DNA from 4 places in the Jeotgalicoccus saudimassiliensis genome. Region 1 is predicted to be linked to each of the others. Evidence: riboswitches for the same ligand, from Rfam matches in the RefSeq annotation. Region 1 holds a riboswitch; each other region holds the start of a gene.
What was found. Region 1 has a riboswitch for S-adenosylmethionine ahead of RZ44_RS03245 (methionine ABC transporter ATP-binding protein). Riboswitches for the same ligand answer to the same signal wherever they lie in the genome.
Positions count from the first base shown of each region.

Region 2: another riboswitch for S-adenosylmethionine. It lies ahead of RZ44_RS07595 (methionine ABC transporter ATP-binding protein); the one in region 1 lies ahead of RZ44_RS03245 (methionine ABC transporter ATP-binding protein).
Region 3: another riboswitch for S-adenosylmethionine. It lies ahead of metK (methionine adenosyltransferase); the one in region 1 lies ahead of RZ44_RS03245 (methionine ABC transporter ATP-binding protein).
Region 4: another riboswitch for S-adenosylmethionine. It lies ahead of RZ44_RS06015 (Na+/H+ antiporter NhaC family protein); the one in region 1 lies ahead of RZ44_RS03245 (methionine ABC transporter ATP-binding protein).

Region 1 is NZ_CCSE01000001.1:680,944-683,150, forward strand. Features, by position in the region: gene RZ44_RS03240 (SprT-like domain-containing protein) at 234-704, shown strand; SAM riboswitch class I at 777-879, shown strand; gene RZ44_RS03245 (methionine ABC transporter ATP-binding protein) at 940-1,953, shown strand; gene RZ44_RS03250 (methionine ABC transporter permease) at 1,946-2,207, shown strand, end outside.
Region 2 is NZ_CCSE01000001.1:1,528,956-1,531,162, forward strand. Features, by position in the region: gene RZ44_RS07585 (DUF554 domain-containing protein) at 1-196, shown strand, start outside; gene RZ44_RS07590 (NUDIX hydrolase) at 219-803, shown strand; SAM riboswitch class I at 896-995, shown strand; gene RZ44_RS07595 (methionine ABC transporter ATP-binding protein) at 1,159-2,190, shown strand; gene RZ44_RS07600 (methionine ABC transporter permease) at 2,180-2,207, shown strand, end outside.
Region 3 is NZ_CCSE01000001.1:1,176,428-1,178,634, reverse strand. Features, by position in the region: gene pckA (phosphoenolpyruvate carboxykinase (ATP)) at 1-402, opposite strand, end outside; SAM riboswitch class I at 745-848, shown strand; gene metK (methionine adenosyltransferase) at 948-2,132, shown strand; gene RZ44_RS05615 (nuclease-related domain-containing protein) at 2,162-2,207, shown strand, end outside.
Region 4 is NZ_CCSE01000001.1:1,251,741-1,253,947, forward strand. Features, by position in the region: gene RZ44_RS06010 (YceI family protein) at 177-710, opposite strand; SAM riboswitch class I at 964-1,065, shown strand; gene RZ44_RS06015 (Na+/H+ antiporter NhaC family protein) at 1,130-2,207, shown strand, end outside.

The DNA.
Region 1 (2,207 bases):
ACCTTGAAATGTTCCGAACATTAAATTATAATGAGAATACATTAAGAAATACATAACAGAACGAACACACACAAGTTAAAGCTATACTCTTCATATCATTAACTAACTCGTTCTTCGATAGTGCCTATGGCCTAGATATCATATTATATTATTTATCTGTTAGGGAGACTTTGATCTCCCTTTTTTGTTGTCTTTTTTTAGATAGTTAATACAGCTGAGAAGGTGAGTATATTATGAACGCCGAACAATTACATAATACTGCTGATAAATTTCTGCTGGAAAATTTCAATCTCAGACTTGAAATACCACTCCGAATATCTAAGCGGATGAAATCAAAATTAGGCGCATTTCAGATTAAAATGCGGGACGGTAAAGTCATTTCACAGGAAATCGTTATGTCCCATACATTTATCGAACATAATGATGAATCAGCTGTTATCGATGTACTGTTTCACGAATGTGTCCACTATGCACTGTATACCAAAAGAAAACCGTACAGAGATTCTGACAGTGAATTTAATGAGACGCTTGACCGTCTCGGTATTTCTAAAACGCGAACTTATCAATATAAAGGAGAGTCTCATTTATACGAATGCAGAACGTGCGGCTATCAATTTACGAAACGTGTTAAAGGTTATAACAAGCGCTATATATGCAGACACTGCCGGGGGAAGTTTATATATAAAGGGGCAGTCAAAACCTGATAAAAACAAATTATTAAAAATTGTTTGACAATTAAATCGTGTTGCTCTAGTATGAAATACAATTAAATAAGAAAATTATCCAGAGAGACGGAGGGATCAGGCCCTGTGAAATCTCAGCAGCAGGCTTTTTAAGTACTGTGCTAATTCCTGCAGGCAGCGGCTTGAAAGATAATCATACAATGCCATTTGTCTATACAGATAAATGGTTTTTTATTTATATACTAGGAGGGACTGCATGAGCATTCAGCTGGACAGCGTTTCAAAAACGTATCATTTAAAAGGTAGAACTGTTGAAGCATTAAAGCCGACATCACTGACGGTTGAAACCGGTGAAATCTTCGGACTGATCGGTTACTCGGGTGCCGGTAAAAGTACACTTGTCAGACTGATTAATTTGCTGGAAAGACCGTCTGAAGGCACAGTGACTGTCGGAAATGACGTTCTGACAGAATTGTCACCGAAAGATCTCCGTATCAGACGCCAGAAAATCGGGATGATTTTCCAGCAGTTTAATTTAATCGAATCAAAAACGGTATATGAAAATATAGAATTTGTTCTTAAAGCCAGTAAATACAATAAAAAAGACGTACCGGCAAGGATTAAAGAACTGCTTGACCTCGTCGGCTTAAATGACAAATCAAATATAAGTGCCGGCAATTTAAGCGGCGGGCAGAAGCAGCGGATCGGCATTGCAAGAGCACTTGCCAACAATCCCGACATACTGCTCTGTGATGAAGCAACGAGTGCGCTCGATCCGGATACGACAAAGAGTATACTGAACCTTCTTAAAAGTATTAACCGGTCGCTCGGAATTACGATGGTTGTCATTACTCACGAAATGGAAGTGATTAAAGAAATCGCGGACCGTGTCGGGGTAATGTCTGCCGGAGAAATTATTGAAACCGGTGAAACTTACAGCGTGTTCAGCCATCCGAAGGAAGAAATTACGAAGGATTTTGTACAGGAAATATATAATTTTGAAGTGCCTGCACAAATTAAGGAAACGCCTGAAAACCAGGTCATCACCATTCAATTTCTGAGTGAGAATGCTGAAGAAAATTATTTAAATCAGCTGTACCGCGACTTTGATTTAAGCATCAGTATTTTAAATGGCCGCATTGAATATATTAAAGAAAAACCGCTCGGTTTTCTCATGTTCCAGGTGTCGGGAGACACTCCGGAAATCGACCGTCTTAAATCACACATCGATAATACACACGGCATAGAAAGGGTGGGTTATATTGGATAACTTAAATCAGCTTTGGCCATTACTTTACCGTGCACTGCTTGAAACGGCACTGATGGTTTCAATTTCAATATTTTTTGCAGTTCTTATCGGTCTGCCGCTTGGCATACTGCTATATATTACGCAGCACCCGCTGCTGTTTAAAATTAAGCCTTTAAATGCAACGCTCGGCTGGCTCGTAAATATTATCAGATCTTTTCCTTTCATTATTTTAATTGTGGCAATTATGCCTTTTGCAACGTGGCTTGTTAATGCTT
Region 2 (2,207 bases), 850 kb from region 1:
TGATCTGATGGATCATATTATTATCGCAATTACCGGTACAGGTGGAGTAATGATTATTGCCATCGGTATCCGGCTCCTCGGTCTAATGAATATAAGAGTAGCGAATATGCTGCCGGCACTGTTATTTGCTGTACTGTTTATAGTCATTCAGTATTACTGGGAAACAATCAGCTTATTCTTTGTACAAATGTTCTAGCTTCAAAGGAGATGCATTGATTATGGAAGAAGAACTGCTTAATATATTTGACGCACAGGGCAATTTAACAGGTACAGCGTCCCGTACCTCCGCTCATCAGCTGGGGCTGTGGCACGAAACGTTTCACTGCTGGTTCGTCAGTAAAGAACGCGGACGGAAATATGTCCATTTCCAGCTTCGCAGTCCGGATAAAAAAGATTTTCCAAATCAGCTGGATATAACCGCGGCCGGCCATTTAAGCTCCGATGAAGACGTTAATGACGGCGTCCGGGAAATTAAAGAAGAACTCGGTATTGAACTGACTCCGGATGATTTAACTTACACCGGTACAGTACGTGACGAAATTATCATCGGTAATTTTATCGACAAAGAATTATGTCATGTGTTTTTATATAACATTCCGGAAAATACCGTACCTGATTACGTGTTTATGGATAATGAAGTATCCGGCGTATTTAAAATTGAGCTGTCTGCATTTGAAGAACTGTGGTCTGAAGAAGCAGACTCAATCACTGTTAACGATATACAGATCAGCAAAACTGATTTTGTACCACATGAAAACAGTTATATAAATGCTGTTATAGCAAGCATTAAGCAGCATACTTAAATAGTCACTTTGAAATTAATTTTAATTTTATGTTGACATTAAATCTGCGCTGCTCTATAGTTAGTTTAAATCAAATATTCAAATAACTTAATTTCTTATCAAGAGAGATGGAGGGACTGGCCCTGTGAAATCTCGGCAACAGACTTAATTGTACTGTGCCAAATCCTGTAGCATTACGCTAAAAGATGAGAAGAGCGACTATACATATCGGCCTCTTCTTATATTTTAAGAAGAGGTTATTTCTTTATTCAAAAGAATGTATAGCTGGTTTTTAAAAAACACCGGTCTTATACTGGTGTATTTTTATTACATTTTTTAATTCATACTATTTAACTATGTTTAAGGAGCGTTTTACATGATTGAGTTTATCGGTGTAGATAAAACGTATCAGGGCAGCGATGCAGAAATTCATGCCCTTGATAATATTAACTTCAAAGTCGATACCGGCGAAATATACGGTGTCGTCGGATACAGCGGAGCAGGTAAAAGCACATTAATACGCTGCGTCAATCAGCTGGAACGCGTCTCCGCAGGACAGGTCATCGTCGATGACAAAGATTTAACTGCGCTGACACCGGCTGAACTGCGTATCACAAAGAAGCGTATCGGAATGATATTCCAGCACTTTAATTTATTAAATTCAAAAACGATTTATACGAATGTCGCAATGCCGCTTATTTTAAATAAAACGCCGAAGAGCGAAATTAAGGAGCGCGTCACGGAGCTGCTTGAGTTCGTCGGTCTGTCGGATAAAGCATCCCAATATCCCGATCAGCTGTCAGGCGGTCAGAAACAACGTGTCGGCATTGCCCGGGCACTTGCGACGAATCCGTCGATTCTTTTGTGCGATGAAGCCACGTCAGCACTCGATCCTGATACAACAGAGTCGATTCTGAAACTTCTAAAGAAGATAAATAAAGAGTACAACATAACAATTCTGCTGATTACTCATGAAATGTCTGTCATCCGCGATATCTGTCATAAAGTAGCTGTAATGGAGAAAGGAAAAATAATTGAACGCGGTTCAGTCTTCGATGTGTTCTCCAGTCCGCAGACAGAAACGGGCAGACGATTCGTCAACACCGTTATGCAGACAGAACTGCCGAATTACGTCCGGGAACTGATTGATGACAGCAGCAGCAGCCAGTTTATTTACAGAATTAACTTTATCAGTCAGCTCGCTGTAAAACCGTATCTGTCTCAAATCAGCAAGCTTTATAATCTCGACGTCAATGTCCTTTTCGGCAATATAACAGAACTGCAGGGTGTGCCTTTCGGCAATTTAATCGTTCAGTTTGACGGTGAGGCTGAGGAACTCAAAAAAGCACTGCTTTATTTAACGGAAAACAATGTTCAGTACAGTGAGGTGAATACATATGCTGGTTAGCTGGAGTACGATATTCG
Region 3 (2,207 bases), 500 kb from region 1:
TGTTTTTGCGAACATGTTGTGCCAGCTGAACTCATTGACAACCTGCAGCTGAAGCTGTGTATGCGGGTCTGCGCCTGCATAGCCGTTAAAGACAAATAATTCCTCTTTGTCATTTAAATATGTAGTAACTTTCTCAAATAAGTTATCGAAGATTTCCTGTGAAATAGGCTGGTTGACTTCGCCCCAGTCAATCTTGCTGTCGGATACGCTGTCTTTTACAATGAAACGGTCTTTCGGGCTGCGTCCGGTGTACTCGCCTGTCTGTGCGCGAAGTGCTCCTGTATTTGTAAGTACGGCCTCACCGCGACGGATTGATGCTTCCACCAGTTCTGCATTTGATAACTGTTTCTGTGTAGAAGGTTTGTTAACAAGACCTTCGATTAAACTCTTATGATTAACCATGATTCGCCTCCAAGATATTTGTCATTAACGAACTATTTAGAAATTAGTATAACACATTAGTTTTTAGGTTTACACAGATAAAGGGACAACATTCACACATTTTGCTTTAATTTTTGCAAATTATTAACATAAGATATGTTTATGGTGATTTATAATTATGGTAAGAATATATTTATTTTATGTGGTACTAAATGCCGTTATTTAATACAAAATATTACGCAGTTTAGACGAATTAAACTCTATATATTGTAGAAATTATCTCCATCTGTTCCAAACCGCAGCACAAACTCCCGGTTAATCTTGATTTGAATTTCACAATAATGTAAGATGTATATAAGTTATCTCTTATCAAGAGGTGGTGGAGGGATCCAAACCCTGTGAAGCCAGAGCAACCTCCTTTTCAAGAAAGGTGCTAAAGAATGCAGAGTAATTCTGACCGATAAGAGAAAAGGGCGAGCCTTTTTCTCTGTTTAATATGGAGAAAAAGGTTTTATTTTTTGCTTTTGAGAGATGGCTAAATGAGCTGTAAAAGGAGATTTTTATAAATGTCAGAACGTAAATTATTTACATCGGAGTCAGTCACAGAGGGACACCCGGATAAAATTGCAGACCAGATTTCGGATGCAATTCTCGATGCAATACTTGAAGGTGACCCGTACGCGCGTGTTGCCTGCGAAACTGTAGTAAACACAGGCCTTGCGATGATCGTCGGGGAAATCAGCACGGAGACTTACGTGGATATTCCGAAAACTGTCAGAGAAACAGTTAAGGAAATCGGCTATGTCGATGCGAAGTACGGTTACGATTTTAAAACAATGTCAGTATTAACAGGTATCGATGAGCAGTCGGAAGACATCGCTGTCGGTGTAAACAATGCATTTGAAACACGCGAATCACAAGGTGTCTCTACAGGTGCAGGTGACCAGGGCTTAATGTTCGGTTATGCAACAAACGAGACGAAGGAATTCATGCCGCTGCCGATTTCACTGGCACACAAAATCTCACGCCGCCTGACAGAAGTGCGAAAAGACAATACAATTTCATATCTGCGCCCGGACGGTAAATCACAGGTGACTGTTGAATACGGAGAAGACGGCAAACCGAAGAGAGTCGACACAATCGTTATCTCTACACAGCACCACGAAAACATTCCGGCAACACAAATTTATGATGATCTTCTGAAATACGTAGTACAGGAAGTTGTTCCTGCCGAACTGCTTGATGAAGAAACTAAATACTTCATCAATCCTACCGGCCGTTTCGTTATCGGCGGACCGCAGGGTGATGCGGGGCTTACGGGCCGTAAAATCATCGTTGATACGTACGGCGGATATGCCCGTCACGGCGGCGGTGCATTCAGCGGGAAGGACCCGACTAAAGTTGACCGTTCTGCAGCATACGCAGCACGCTACATTGCAAAAAACATCGTAGCGAGCGGTATCGCAGAAAAATGTGAAATTCAGCTGGCGTACGCAATCGGCGTATCACAGCCTGTATCTATCGCCGTTGATACTTTTGAAACAGGGAAATATGACGAAGCAAAAATTACAGAAGTCATCAGAGAACTGTTTAATTTATCACCAGATGGTATTATAGATATGCTAAACTTAAGAAGACCAATTTATAAACAGACTGCAAGTTATGGACATTTTGGTCGCACGGACATCGACCTGCCATGGGAAAGACTGGACAAAGTCGATGCACTGAAAGATCTTCTTAGAAATAGCTAATTCATGCAGTTGCGAAAGAGAGGAATAAAATGAATACTGATATTTTTACAGATCCGATATTTATCGCGGTCGCAG
Region 4 (2,207 bases), 570 kb from region 1:
TCAATAATTTCTGCACTGTTGTCCTGTTTACATTTACTGTCTAAACACAATTCCAATAGCTCCCGTCTTTTATATCGTTGTTATAAATTAAAAATACTCCGTGTGATTCATTTAAGAATTTCACGGAGTATTGACCCATTTATATTAAAATCATTTTCAGCTGTTTATATTGTTTATTATTCTGCTTCTGCAGGATTGAACTGCAGCTCAAGATTAACTTTAACATCTTTAGAAACCATTACGCCGCCTGTTTCAAGTGCCTGGTTCCAAGTTAATCCGAATTCTTCACGGTTGATTGAGAAGTTTGATTCAAATCCGTAAACATCAACGCCCCACGGGTTTAATGCTTTACCGTTGAATTCTAAAGGAATTGTAATTTCTTTAGTTACATCTTTAATAGTTAAGTTACCAGTGACTTCGTAGCTTGAACCTGAACCTTCAACTTTAGTTGATTCAAATGTAATATCCGAATAGTTTTCCGAATCGAAGAAATCAGCTGATGTTAAATGCGCATCACGATCTGCAACTTTAGTGTTGATTGTCGCTGTGCTTGCTCTTCCCGTTACTTTCGCTGTTGAAAGATCTTCCATATCGTCAACATCGATGTCAATTGTCCAGTCACCGAATGTCCCTTTAACCTTAGTTACCATCATATGTTTTACCGTAAACTCAAGTTCCGAGTGTGCTGTGTCTAATGCAAATTTAGCCATAATTATTTCATCCTCCAAAGTTTGTTTTGTCGTACAATAATTCGCTTTCGAACTATCACATTAATTATATTAATATACTTGGTTACTAAAAGCGAGTAACAAACTTAAATAAATTAATTTTGATACAATTTATTTATTATCATAGTTAAAGAATTACCTCTATCAAATAAATTAAACCTTAATTATCATATAAAATTAATTTGTTGACCTTTAATTATTAAACATGTATCCTTAATCTCAATAATTAAATAATTTCTTATCCAGAGAGGTGAAGGGACTGGCCCGTTGATACCTCAGCAACAGACCGTAAGGTACTGTGCTAATTCCAGGAGCAGTATCTGCTCGAAGATAAGCCGAGGACTTCCCCATCTCTTATCTTTACAGATAATGGATGGGGATTTTTCAATAGGAGGAATTATATGTCTAAACATAAAGGCAGTTTTATATCACTGCTGCCGTTAATTTTATTCGTCTCATTATTTATCGGGACAGGACTGATCGCGGGAGATTTCAATGCAATGCCGATAACAGTCGCGGCGTTAATCGCTTCAGTTTTTGCATTCTTTTTATATTTTAAAGTGCCGTTTAAAGATAAACTCTCAGCATACTTAAAAGGCGCAGCTCAGGAAAATATTATGTTAATCGTAGTCATCTTCCTTCTGTCAGGTGCATTCTCTGGTATTGCCGGTGCAATGGGTGCTGTAGATTCTACAGTGAACATGGGACTGACTCTGCTTCCCGGCAGTCTGTTACTCAGCGGGATTTTTATCATCTGCTGCTTTGTCTCATTATCGATGGGAACAAGTATGGGGACTGTAGTTGCGATTGCTCCGATTGCAATCGGTATTGCAGACCAGACGGATATCGGACTTGCACTGGCACTTGCTACAGTAATCGGCGGTTCAATGTTCGGAGACAATTTATCGTTTATATCTGATACTACAATTGTTGCTACACGCACACAGGGTGTAAAAATGATTGATAAGTTTAAAGTGAACTTCTGGATTGTACTGCCGGGAGCGCTGCTGACAATCATTATTCTCTACCTGCTGTCTGCGGATGTATCTCTTAATGAAACCGGTAGTTATGATTACAGCTTTATAGAAGTACTGCCCTATCTTGCCGTACTGATTATAGCTCTTCTTGGGGTCGATGTAATTATCGTCCTCCTTAGCGGTGCAGTATTTGCCGGGATACTCGGATTGTTTACAGGCGCATTCGATGTTCTGACACTGGTTTCGGCAGCAGGCGAAGGTATTGCCGGGATGCAGGAAATAGCAATTATCACTATCCTGATTGCCGGGATGATTGGACTTGTCAGTCATTACGGAGGAATTACGTATCTGCTTGAAACCATTATGAGCAGAATTAAAACGAAAAAAGGTGCAGAACTTGGTATCGCAAGTCTGGTCAGTGTGACTGATATGTCCACTGCCAACAATACAATATCAATTATTATGACAGGACCGCTGGCGAAGAACATTGCTGAGGAATACG